DNA from 2 places in the Clostridium sp. JNZ J1-5 genome. Region 1 is predicted to be linked to the other one. Evidence: a T-box and tRNA genes for the amino acid it is inferred to sense, from the RefSeq annotation. Region 1 holds a T-box; the other holds one or more tRNA genes.
What was found. A T-box is a leader RNA that pairs with one kind of tRNA and senses whether it is charged. The one in region 1 lies ahead of argS (arginine--tRNA ligase), so its partner is inferred to be a tRNA-Arg.

Region 1 (7,036 bases):
CCTTTAACATTCATTTAAAGCTTTCAATTAGCACGTCCAAGGCTATTTTAAAGATTGTTGAGTTCATTATAATGAGAAACTCCTTGTCATTCTTCCAAGGAGTAAGCGATTCACTCAAAATTAAAATTTTGGTTCACTGCTTAACTTTAGTTGCAATTGTTATACTAAATCTAGAATTATTTTCGATATTATACGAAATCAACAATCTCTTAAAATATAGCCTTACTACATTTTCTCTACTACTTCTATTCCTAGTAGATTAAGTGCATTTTTAATTACTTGGCAAGTTGCCTCTACCATTTTTAATCTTGCTATCTTTATATTTTCATCTTCTGTAGCCATTATATTATGAGCATTATAGAATTTGTTAAAGGCTTTTGCCACATCAATTATATATCTTGTAAGTGTTGATGGCTCCAATTTATCTATAGCACTTAATATAGCTTCATTAAAGTTTCCAAGTGTCTTAACTAGTTCAAATTCTTCAACTGAGTTTAGAGCTGAATAGTTAGGCTCTCCTTTTACTTCTCCTGCACGTCTTAGTATGCTCTTTCCTCTAGCATAAGTATATTGAACATATGGGCCTGTTTCTCCTTCAAAGTTTAACATCTCGTCCCAATTAAACACTATATCTTTTTCTCTTCTATTCTTTAAATAAGTAAATATTACTGCACCTATTCCAACTTTTTTTGCTACTTCTTCTTTATTATCAAGATCTGGATTTTTTTCATTTATAACTTCCATAGTCTTAGATATGGACTCATTTAAAAGCTCTTCAAGGAAAATTACTTGGCCTTTTCTTGTAGAAAGCTTCTTATCTGCAAATCTTACAAGCCCAAAGCTTACATGCTTACAATCCTTAGCCCAATCATATCCCATTTTCTCTATAGTTTTGAATACTTGTTTAAAGTGAAGAGATTGATCTCCTCCAACTACATATATGCTCTTATAAAAATCATAATTTTTCTTTCTATAAAAAGCTGCTGCTAAGTCACGAGTAGCATATATAGTTGCTCCATCCCCTTTTAAAATTATGCATGGAGGCATATTTTCTTCTTCAAGCATTACCACCTTAGCTCCATTGCTTTCTACAAGTAGTTGTTTTTCTTCTAGTTCTTTAACTACTGAATCCATTTTATCGTTATAAAAACTTTCCCCAGCATATGAATCAAACTTAACTCCAAGAAGTTTATATACCTTTTCAAATTCTTTTAAGCTTAAACTCTTAAATCTCTCCCAAAGAGCTACTTCTTCAGCACTTCCATCTTCAAGCTTTTTAAAATACATTCTTCCTTCATCTTCAAGGGATGGATCTTTGTCTGCTTCATCATGGAATTTAACATAAATTCTTAAAAGCTCTTTAATAGGTTCTTTTTCTAAGGCATCTTCATCTACCCATCTTTTATAAGCAGATATAAGCTTACCAAATTGTGTTCCCCAGTCTCCAAGGTGATTTATTCCTATTGGATTATAACCTTCAAAACTAAACATTCTATATAATGCATTACCTATTGATGTGCTAAATAAATGACCTACGTGGAAAGGCTTAGCTATATTAGGTGAAGAAAAGTCTATAGTTATATTTTTTCCACTGCCCACTTTTGACGCTCCATATCTGTCCCCTTCTTCTAACACTTTATCTAATGTTGTTTTAGCAAATGCACCTTTATCCATAAAAAAGTTTAAATATGGCCCTAGTGCTTCCACTCTTTCAAAGCCTTCTCCGTTGATCTTTTCCTTTAACTCACCTGCTATCATATTAGGTGCCTTTTTAAAAGTTTTAGCTAGTTGAAAGCATGGAAAAGCAAAGTCTCCCATTTCAGGCTTTGGAGGTATTTCTATTAGTCCCTCTATGGTATCTAATTCTAGTTCTACATGTTCTTTAATTCTCTCTGCAACAAGTTTTTTATAATCCATTTCTATTATCCTCCCATTTAATATAAGCTAGTTTCATAAGAAAATTACGATGTAATTTTCTTATAAATTATTAAGTGAATAGCTAATAGTTAACAGTTAAGGATAAATTTTCTCCATCAACATTACGAAAAGTTTTTAATTGTAGAAAAACAGATGTCTAGCTTTTCTAAAGGAATTAGCCATAGGGCAACTATATTTAACAAATTAAATAAAATTAAAATTTTTCGTAGCAAGACGGAGAAAAATATCCATCATTATTCACCTTTCACTATTAGTTATCCACTAAAAAATTGCTCCGCAATTTTAGAATATTATAAGACAACAAAAAACCGTCTCTGCAAAAACAGAGACGGATATATCCGCGGTACCACTCTAGTTGACTAAGTTATAGCCCAACTCAAAACTTTAACGCAGTTAACGGCTTTTAGCTTCTCCAAGGCTCTCTTCTCCAGTTAAAATACTATAGGACTTCCACCATCTCCTACTCGCTTTAAGTTTTTAAAAGGATACTCTTCTCTTCAACGAATTTTACATACTATATTATTTACAACTAATTATATTATCACTATTTTCTCTTTGTCAAGTCCATTAATGGAGAGCGCCTTCTTATTTTAGACTATGTTTTAAATGAATGTTGATTTTTACATTCATTCAAAACTTTCTATTAGTAGGTTAAGGCTATTTTAAAACATTTATTGCTTCTTCTATATTAGTAATAGGTCTTCTGCAGGAGAAATTTTCACATATATGAATTGTAGTCTTACCATCTATACTGGCTTTTTCTTTTACATTAGGAGCAATTTTATAAAGTTCCTCATCTCCATTATTTAAAACTACTGTTGTAAATGGTTGAAAAGATTTATTTATTTCATTAATTAAGGTTTTTGCATCATGATTATTTTGTTCACCTGATATAACAATATCTTTTCCACTTATATTGCTGTATAATACAGCTATAATAAAATAAGAGTAGGCAGTTGGAATTTCTTTTACTCTGCCGCCAAATACTTTGAACATCTTTTTTACTCTTTCCTCTAGTTCTAAATCTCCTGTAAGTTTTCCTAATTTTAAAATATTCAAGGCAGCAACAGAATTACCTGAAGGTATAGCCCCATCATAAATTTCTTTAGGTCTCCAAATAAGCTCTTCGCTATCTTCTCCGTATAAAAAAAAGCCTCCATCTTCTTTATCCCAAAAATATCTATACATATCATTGTTCAAATCGGTAGCTTTTTTTAAATATTGAAAATCAAATGTAGCCTCATATAGTTCTATAAGTCCCCATATTAAGAAGGCGTAATCGTCTGAATATGCTAGATATGCTGCCTCTCCTTCTCTGTATCTAGCAAGAAGTCTTCCATCTTCTCTTACTAATTTTTCATATATAAATCTTACAGCTTCTTTTGCTTCATTAATATAAGAATCATTTTTTAGTACTTTTCCACCATAAGCAAGGGCTGCTATCATAAGTCCATTCCATGAAGTTAATATTTTATCATCCTTATGAGGATGTATTCTTTTTTCTCTATATATGAAAAGATCTTTAGATAAATCCTCTAAAATGTCCTTTGTCTGTTTATTATCTTCTATTTCATCTAAATTAGTATTTATAAGATTGGGTATGTTTCTGTTTTCAAAGTTTCCCCTTTGGGTTATATCATAATAATTACAGAACAACTTTCCCTTTTCTTCCCCTAAAAGACTTATAATTTCCTCATAGGACCATAAATAAAATTTTCCTTCTTCTCCTTCTGAATCAGCATCTTCAGCAGAATAAAATCCGCCTCCAGTATGCTTCATATCTCTGAGAATATAAGTAAATACTTTTTCGGCTACTTCACTATAAAGTTTTTTTCCTGTTGCCTGATACGCTTCTAAATAACATATAGCTAGAAGAGCATTATCGTATAACATTTTTTCAAAATGAGGTACAAGCCACTTTTCATCAGTAGAATATCTTGAAAATCCAAAACCAATGTGGTCAAAGATTCCTCCCTTGTACATGGAATCTAAAGTTCTTGTCACCATCTCCAGTGCTTTTTCTGAATTGTTGACTTTCCAATATCTTAATAGTAGATATAGATTATGTGGGGTTGGAAATTTAGGTGCTCTATTGAATCCACCATATTCTGATTGAAAAGCTGAAGAATAATCTCTAAAAGCTCTTTCCACCACATCTATACCTATTTCTTCTCTGTTAGTTGTACTATGATAATTAGATTTTATTTCATCTACTATCTTGTTACTGCTACTTATAATTTGTTCTTTTCTATTTTTCCATGCTTCACTTACATTTTCTAAAATGTCCATAATTCCTGGCATGTTATATTTACCACGTTTAGGAAAATAAGTCCCTGCGAAAAAAGGTTTTTTATCCCCTGTCATAATTATAGTTAAAGGCCATCCTCCACTGCCTGTAACAGCCTGACATACATCCATATAAACTGAATCCACATCTGGTCTTTCTTCTCTATCCACCTTTACGGATATAAAATTATCATTAAGCAATTTAGCTACTTCTTCATCTTCAAAGGATTCTCTTTCCATTACATGGCACCAATGACAGGTACTATAGCCTATGCTTAAAAATATTGGCTTATCTTCTGCTTTTGCTTTTGCAAAGGCTTCATCTGACCATGGATACCACTCAACTGGGTTGTATGCATGTTGTAATAAGTATGGACTCTTTTCATTTATAAGTCTATTAGCCTTTTCTTGCATAATCTGACTTGACATTTTATCACGCTCTTTTCATATCTTTTTATATATTACTATACCCTAAAAATCTATTAGATATAATTCCATATCTATTTAATTTAAAAAAGTATATAGACCATTAGTATCAATATACTATGCCATTATATAGTAAATAACAATATAAAATAATAGTGAAATATGAAGAGTCTATGAAATTTTTTTTAGCACCCGATTCATTTAAAGAAAGTATGACAGCAAAAGAAGTGTGTCAAGCAATATAAAAAGGAATACTTGAAATGATAATTGGATATGTATGTCTAGAATAATATGTTATTCCAGTCACAATTATATAAAATCAAAACTTAATCGTGACTGGAATATTCAAAATAAACTTAATTCATTGAAGATTTTTGAGTAAAACTACTGACGGCATAGCATACTATTAAATTAAACTCTTTTATTAGTTCTTCTCCAAATATTCATATTTTCAGCCTCTTTTATCAATTCATCACGGAAATCAGGATGAGCAATATTGATAAGGTTTTCAGCTCTCTGCCAAGTATTTTGACCTTTAATTTTTGCAATACCATACTCTGTTACAACCATATCAGTACATGTTCTTGGATCTGTAATAATTCCTCCAGGGGTAATAATAGGCTTAATCCTTGAAGATACATTTCCTTTTATAGTTACAGTTGAAGGCAAGCAAACAAAACTTTGTCCGCCTTTAGAATGATAAGCACCTATTACGAAATCTAGTTGTCCTCCTGTACCGCTTACCTGCTTAGTTCCAACACTTTCAGCACAAATCTGTCCAAATAAATCCATCTCCACAGCTGCGTTTATTGAGACAAAATCATCGATTTGTGCAACAACAGCAGGGTCATTTGTATAATCTATGGAGTAAGAAGCCAAGCCTGGGTTGTCATCGATAAACTCATACATTTCTGCAGTTCCCATTGCAAAAGAGTAAACCTGCTTGTATTTATCAATGTTTTTGCATGCTCCGGTAATTTTTCCAGCTTTGCTCATCTCCACATAAGCATCTGCATACATTTCAGTATGCACGCCTAAGTCTTTCAAATCTGATTGTGCTACCATCTTTCCTACAGCATTTGGAACGCCGCCGATACCAAGCTGTATACAACAACCATTATAAAGACGTTGGAGGATGAAACCAGCAATTTTTTCTTCTACTTCATTAGGAGGAACTGCTGGCAAAACCCCAAGAGATTTGCTCTTACTTTCAAACACATAGTCTACCTGTGAAATATGCGCACATTCTTGATTTCCACCCAGACAACGGGGCATCTTGTCGTTGACTTCAAATATAATAATCTTAGCTGTTTCTATGGCTGCCATGGAATGTACTGAACTCAATCCAAAGTTGAAATAACCATGCTTATCCATAGGTGTAGTCTGAACCACAAAAATCTCGGATGGAATAGCGTCTTGTCTGGTCATCTGAGGAAGCTCACTGAGATTCATGGGACAGAAATAAAGATTCTTGCTGTTAGCATACTTTCTGTCTTGGCCAGCTTGGTGCCATGAATTCCAAACAAAATGTTCACCGCTTGGATCAGCTTCGATGGTATGATGACGGTAAGGTCCTATGGCAGTACGAATTTTTACATCCCATAGCTCGTCTTTGCGTTTTGCAAGAGCCTCGTCAAAATCGGAAGCACAGTTGAGAACAGCACCATACTCTACCCAATCCCCTGACTTAACCACTCTTGCAGCTTCATCAGCAGTCACAAGCTTTCTTTGATATTCTTCCATAAAATTATTCATAATTATTTTACTCCTCTCATTGATAATTAAATTTATTTATCCTAACCATAGAAATAAAATCATATTTTTCTTGCATTAATCTGCAAGTGACTCTTTACTCTGCCTTTTCTTAAGCTGAGACTTAACAAACAGTGTTAAAATAGCACCTATAGCAGCCATAACAGCAGCTATAATAAATGCCATGGCATAATTACCATTAGCCTGTTTAACTCCAGCAACTAAACGAGGTCCAATCATTGCTGCAATTGCAAAAGCAAAAAACATGATTCCATAGTTCTGTCCCATATTTTTTAAACCAAACATGTCAGCATTAATAGTAGGGTATACTCCTAAAAGACCTCCATATCCAAGACCTATTGCACATACTAACACAACAAAGGGTACAAAAGAATTAACTGAAGAGATAAGAAACATTGCTACTGCAAAAACTCCAAATATACAAAACAGAGCATTATAGCGTCCAATAAGATCAGATATCCATCCCCAGAAGGCTCTTCCCAATGTATTTGATAATCCTAAAATACTAACAACTACAGCAGCTGTAGATGCATCCAATCCGGCCACATCCTGTCCAATTGGAGAAGCATGAGCAATAATCATTAATCCTGAAACAGCACCCATTACATACATC
Region 2 (7,036 bases), 1.2 Mb from region 1:
ATCACTTAAATCTTTTTTCATCTTTACTAGTTGACTTACTAGTTGTGGTGAATTTTTAATTGAAGCCATTTGCTCTGGTGTCATGTTCTTTTCTAATGCTTCAATCATTGGTTTTGCATAAGCTATATCTTGTTGTAGAGTTTGAATTTTTACTAAAGATGCTTTTACATCTGTAGTTCCTAGTGTTTGTAATAATCCATTTACTGCATTTAAGCTTTCTGCATTACTGTCAAGTTCTTGTTTAACTTGTAAAACTTGAGGCAATACAGCTTTTAGATATGCTATGTTTTCATCGCTCAAAGCAGCTTTAACACCTTCTATAACATCTGCATTTTCTTTTAAATCCTTTTGAAGATTAGCAAGTCCAGAAATGTTTTTACCCATTTCATTCATTGCTACAGCTGAATTTTGCATATTTTTAGATGTTTCTGTTGTTAACGTGCTATATCCTTCTACTATTCCTAGAAGTTGTTGTACTTGAACTGGGCTTAAGTTTGTATTTGTTTTTATTGCAGCCTCTAGTTCTTGTTTATGTGCATTTAACTGGTTTGAACTAGTTATAAACTTTTCTGATGATGCCTTTTGTGATTGTAAAAAAGTATTTATTCCATTTACATCTACCTGTGTTAATTTGCTAGCTTCATCCATTATTCCTTTTAACTTATTTGAATTTTGTAGTAATCCAATTAATGGAGTTACCTTATTAGCATCAATAGCTTTTAATGCTCCTGCATCTTTCATTAATTTTGACATATTTTGAATAGTTTTTGGATCTGTAAGTTTATCCATTCCAGGCATATTCATTATAGTCTTTGCTTTATTCATATCTATTGCTAAAAAGTCATTTACTGCTTTATTCATTAGTCCTAAATTTTGTGCTGTAGCTATAGATGGTAACATTTCTAGGGCTGAAGTATCTGCACTTTGCAAAACTTTAGCATCATTCATAATAGTTTTAACACCATTTATGCTCTCATCGCTAACTAAACCTTTAAGCTCAGGGTGTTTAGCTACTCCATCTGCAGCCATGTCTACTTTTGATTTTAATTGTCCAATACCACTACCCATAAGTGGAACTTTGCTTTGTAACTCTTTTAGTCCACCATTTAATGCTCCAGAACCATCATATAATTGTTTAACACCGTCTTGCATTTGAGGAACTTTATCTTTAATCTGTCCTACTCCATCTGCAATTTTTCCACTTCCATCTGCAGCTTTTTCCATACCATCTTTAACTTCATATAAGCTATTAAAAGTAACCTTAGTAAATTCTTCTGATATACTTTTTATAACCTTTGCTTTTATTTCTCCGGCAACTTTTCCGTTTATTTGAGCTGCTAAAAAGTTCTTCTTTTCATTAGCAATATAATCTATAGATGGCTTATCTATTTTTCCGTCTTTAACTTGTACTATTTTTTTTGAGAAATCTTCTGGTATAACAAAAATTGCATAATAACTCTTACCTTTTAATCCTTCTTTTGCTTCATCTAGCTTGGAGACGAACTTAAAGCCTATTTCTTTATTATCTCTAAGTCCATCCTCAATCTCTTTACCATAATTGACCTTTTCTCCATCTTTTACACTTCCGCTATCTAAATTAACAACAGCCACTGGCATTTGATCTAATCTAGCATATGGATCCCAGAAGGCTGCTAGATAGAGTAAGCTATATAGAAGAGGTACAATTATAATTGCTGTAACAGATATTCTAATAAATCTGTTTTTAAATATACTAGCTATGTCTCTACCAGCTATCTTTAAAAATTTCACTATATCACCCCACTCATTGTATTAATTGCTTATTAAAGATTTCTCTCGACAATTTAAACTGACTATTCAGTATAAACTGACCGGTCAGTTTATTTATACACCTTTTTATTTATGTTGTCAATAATTTTTTAATGATACTTTTTATAGGTAAAATAAAAAAATAGCATAAAGCCTTATTTTTAGCTTTATGCTATCTTAAATTATTTAGACATTCCATATAACATATAATTTATTAAATTGTCTATTATCTCTTCAATATTTATCCCGTCTTTATTTATTAGCTCATATACTGCTGTAGAGCATAATGCTCCAAAAAATGTATATGCCATAAAAGAGGCATCTCCATCCTTTATAACTCCTTTTGTTATTGCTTCTTTTATGTATCCTTCTATGAGACTTATATACTTTTGAACAACTTCTCTAAGTTCTAGTTGTCTCAACTCTACTCCCCAAAGCTGACTCATTATTACTTTAAAAAAGTCTCTATTCTTGTAAACTAATTCTAATTGAATTTTACATAAAGTTTTTAACCTTTTTATAGGGTCTTCTACTTTTTCTACCTCTTCTTGGACCTCTGTTTTTATTTTTTTCATGCCTTCTTTTACTATGTACTTAAATATTTCTTCTTTACTTTTAAAATGATAATATAATGTTCCCTTGGCCACCCCTGCATTTATGGCTATATCATCCATAGTGGCCCCATTATAGCCTTTTTCTGAAAAAATTTTTATAGCCGCATTGAATATAGTTCCCTTAGTTTTATTCATCAATATCACTCCAAAAATTATTTATGATGACCAGTCAGTATAATTTCTCTCTATTCATTATACTTATTATTATAATATATCTCAACCCTTTTTACATACTAAGTAATTATTTTATAGATTAATCTTTATATATTTGCAGAAAATAAATATATCCAATTTTAAAGAGGTGATTATTATGGATTTTTGGAATTTATTTTGGAAACCAGTTAATGAAGAAAAAGCTCTAAAGCCTTTTTCTATACCTCATATTATGTGCTTACTTATAGTTATATTAATAATTTTATTAATGTATATTTTTAAAGAGAGTTTGAAAAAACCTAAATATGAGAAAAAAGTTTCAAACATTATTGGAATAACCTTAATCTTTCATCAAATTTCTATTTATATCTGGTATATAACTAATGGAAAACTTAATTTAAAAGAAGCATTACCATTGTATTTATGTAGACTATCGATAATTCTTTCTATTGTGGTTATGCTCAGTAAAAGCCGGAGAATATTTGATGTATTATATTTTTGGGGACTTGGTGGTGCCTCCGTTGCTCTACTTTTTCATGATACTTCCATATATCCTTTTCCTCATTATATATTTATCCAATTTTTTATATCCCATGGCGGGATTTTAATTTCTGTATTTTTTATGATATTTGTTCATGAATATACCCCAAATTTAAATTCATTAAAAAAGACTATTAAATGGACTATTATATATTTTTGCGTAACTATACCTGTTAACTATTTAATTGATGCAAATTACTGCTACTTAAGATACAGACCTTATTCTACTCCATTGGATTATTTACCAAATAATCCTGTATACTTTGTACCTTTTATTATACTTGGAATGTGCCTTTTATTCTTCTTATTATACTTGCCATTTAAAGATAAATTATCATTCTAATATATAAAATGGTTAATTTTTATGTTAATATAGCTTTAGCTAAATTAATTCAATGTCATATATATGTGAGGATAATTTATGATTAAATATTTTAATAGAAAAAACAAAGAATACGAAATTGAAAAAGTTGCAGGAGACAAATACTTAGAATGGACTTATTCTTCTCCAATAGGAATGAAATCCTTAGAACTTTTAATTAAGAAAAAATTATTTTCAAAGATTTATGGAAAGATATGTGATTCTAAATTAAGCATAGGAAAAATTCAAAAATTTATTAATGAATTTAATATAGATGAAAAACACTTTAAAGATCCTAAATCTAGTTATAAATGTTTTAATGATTTTTTTACTAGATCTTTAATTACTGAAGTACGCCCAATAGATTATAATGCTAATGTATTAATTTCACCTGGGGACGGAAGGCTTTTTGCTTATGAAAATATTGATATCAACAATTTGGTTCAAGTTAAAGGATTTACCTATAGTCTAAAGGAACTTATAAAAAATGATTCTCTTGCTGAAAAATATTTAGGTGGTATCTGTCTTATTTTAAGACTTGCTCCTATTGATTATCATAGATTTCACTTTATTGATAATGGATCATGTGAAAAAACTAATATAATTCCCGGGCAATATTATTCCGTAAACCCTATTGCCTTAAAGAAAATACCAAAGTTGTTTTGCCAGAATAAAAGAGAGTATAGTCTATTTCATTCTCATAACTTTGGTGATGTACTCTACATTGATGTAGGTGCTACTTGTGTTGGATCTATAGTCCAAACTTACACTCCACTTAAAGAAGTTAAAAAAGGCGACGAAAAAGGCTACTTTAAATTTGGAGGATCTACTACTATATTATTTTTGCAAAAAGGTGTAGTCTCTATAGATAAAGATATAATATATCAAACTAATAAGGGCTATGAATGTAAAGTAAATATGGGGGAGAGAATAGGAATTAAACTATAATTCAAATAGTAGTCCAGTTTCTGCTTTGTATATTTCACCATTAAATTCTTCTTTAGCCTCTTTAACTAAATCATCTAAATCGCCGTAATGAGGAAAATGAGTTAAAACTAATTTTTTAACTTTAGACATATTGGCTATCTTACCAACTTCCCCAGCTGTAAGATGGCCTTTTATTTTTTCTATCTGATTATTAAAAAGACTGGTCTCACATATTAGTAAATCAGCATCTTTTGATATTTCTAGCACATTGTTACACCATTCTGTATCACCACTATATGATACAACTTTCCCCTGCTCCTCAAATCTCATGGCTAAGCAAGGGACTTCATGCTTTATCCATTTAAAACTTATATCTAAATCGCCAAATCTAAGTTTAGTATTCTCATCTATTATCTTAGCTATAGTCATACCTTTGTAATTTAAATCATTGAATTTAGAATCTAAGTTATGTGCATATATTTCTAAAGGTTTTTTTCTCTTTCCTAAGCTTGAAGAAATAGCAGCTTCATATTGGAATGAAAATATATCTGATATGTGATCTGCATGATAATGAGATAAAATAACTGCATCTATTTTTGATAACTCTATATAATTTTGTAACTTAGAAAGTACTCCTGAGCCACAATCTATTAATATATTATAATCTTTACCTTGAAGTAAATATCCTGAAGTAGCTTCATTCTTATTAGGATAAGCTCCCCAATAGCCTATTACTGTTATTTTCATCTTCTTCTCTCCTTATAAAAAATATTATTATTTTAAAATTTATTATATATTAGTATATCGTAAAACTCTAATTTATATTTTAACTATAATCCTATTTATAGTTAAAATATAAAAAACCTTGTAAACTTAGTGTTTACAAGGTTTTTGGTGCGCAAGAAGGGATTCGAACCCCCGGCCAACTGGTTCGTAGCCAGCTACTCTATCCAACTGAGCTACTCGCGCATATCTATATTTAACATATTTATATTAACATAGGAACTATAAAAAATCAAACATTAAACTATACTGCAGATCATCTAATGCCACTATAGCTCCTATGCTACATAGGGATTATATCCTCATTAAAAAACACCCAATTAAAATTGAGTGTTATGGCGGAGAAAGAGGGATTTGAACCCTCGCGCCGGTTACCCGACCTACGCCCTTAGCAGGGGCGCCTCTTCGGCCACTTGAGTATTTCTCCATGTCCTACAATTGAATTTTTTATTAAAATAATGGCGGAGAGATAGGGATTCGAACCCTAGGTGCGCTCACACGCACGCCGGTTTTCAAGACCGGTGCCTTAAACCAACTCGACCATCTCTCCAGATGTCACTTAAACATTATAATATAATAATATAAAAATGTCAATAAACATTTTATTTGTAAAACTTATTAAAAATAATGGCGGAGAGATAGGGATTCGAACCCTAGGTACGCTCACACGTACGCCGGTTTTCAAGACCGGTGCCTTAAACCAACTCGACCATCTCTCCTAGTTGCGACGATATTTATTATAACAAGATACCGCCGCATTGTCAACTTTTTTATATATAAATTTTATACTATAATAAATCTTATTTTAAAGTATTTACTTTCCATTTTTTATTATACTACTTAAGAACCTCTTCATTTCTCATATATGGTCTTAATACTTCTGGAATTGTTACTGTTCCATCTTCATTTTGGTAATTTTCAAGTATTGCTGCAACAGTTCTTCCTACAGCTACTCCTGATCCATTTAGAGTATGAATAAATTCTGGTTTAGATTTTGCATCTTCTCTATATCTTATATTAGCACGTCTTGCTTGGAAATCTTCAAAATTACTACAGCTTGATATTTCTACATATCTATTGTAACTTGGCATCCATACCTCTATATCATACTTAAGAGCTGCTGTAAATCCTAAATCTCCTTTACATATTCTAACTACTCTATAAGGTAATCCTAATCCTTGAAGTACTTCTTCTGCGTCATGAGTTAACTTTTCAAGCTCATCATAAGATTGTTCTGGTTTTGCAAACTTAACAAGCTCAACCTTATTAAATTGATGTTGACGTACAAGACCTCTTGTATCTCTTCCTGCTGATCCGGCTTCTGCTCTAAAGCATGCGCTATATGCAGCATGTTTTAGAGGAAGTTCATCCCCATTTAATATTTCATCTCTATAAAGATTAGTTACAGGAACTTCTGCTGTAGGTATTAAGAAATAACCGTTATTTTCTACCTTAAATGCATCTTCTTCAAACTTTGGAAGTTGACCTGTTCCTATCATACTATCTCTATTTACCATGTATGGAGGTAGTATTTCTAAATATCCATGTTCTATAGTATGCATATCTAAGAAATAGTTTATTATAGCTCTTTCTAGTCTTGCACCTAAACCTTTATAAACAGTAAATCTTGAACCTGCTATTTTGCCTGCTCTTTCAAAATCTAACAATCCTAAGTCAACACCAATATCCCAATGAGCTTTTGATTCAAAGTCAAATTTTCTTGGATCTCCCCATTTTCTTATCTCAACATTATCTTCATCAGTTTTACCTTCTGGAACATTTGGATTTGGAATGTTAGGTATTCTAAGCATTATATATTTTATTTTTTCATCTACTTCACTAAGTTCTACATCATGTTCTTTAATTTTGT

Region 2: it encodes a tRNA-Arg, which carries the amino acid that the T-box ahead of argS (arginine--tRNA ligase) is inferred to sense. The anticodon was not compared.

Annotation. Positions count from the first base shown of each region.
Region 1 is NZ_CM132773.1:857,097-864,132, forward strand. Features, by position in the region: gene argS (arginine--tRNA ligase) at 226-1,917, opposite strand; T-box leader at 2,260-2,448, opposite strand; gene ACWW38_RS04275 (thioredoxin domain-containing protein) at 2,596-4,653, opposite strand; gene ACWW38_RS04280 (acetyl-CoA hydrolase/transferase family protein) at 5,062-6,405, opposite strand; gene ACWW38_RS04285 (L-lactate MFS transporter) at 6,481-7,036, opposite strand, start outside.
Region 2 is NZ_CM132773.1:2,018,004-2,025,039, reverse strand. Features, by position in the region: gene ACWW38_RS09885 (YhgE/Pip family protein) at 1-1,770, opposite strand, end outside; gene ACWW38_RS09880 (TetR/AcrR family transcriptional regulator) at 1,971-2,537, opposite strand; gene ACWW38_RS09875 (YwaF family protein) at 2,713-3,438, shown strand; gene ACWW38_RS09870 (phosphatidylserine decarboxylase) at 3,517-4,404, shown strand; gene ACWW38_RS09865 (MBL fold metallo-hydrolase) at 4,399-5,130, opposite strand; tRNA gene ACWW38_RS09860 (tRNA-Arg) at 5,276-5,352, opposite strand; tRNA gene ACWW38_RS09855 (tRNA-Ser) at 5,503-5,593, opposite strand; tRNA gene ACWW38_RS09850 (tRNA-Ser) at 5,626-5,716, opposite strand; tRNA gene ACWW38_RS09845 (tRNA-Ser) at 5,795-5,885, opposite strand; gene serS (serine--tRNA ligase) at 6,003-7,036, opposite strand, start outside.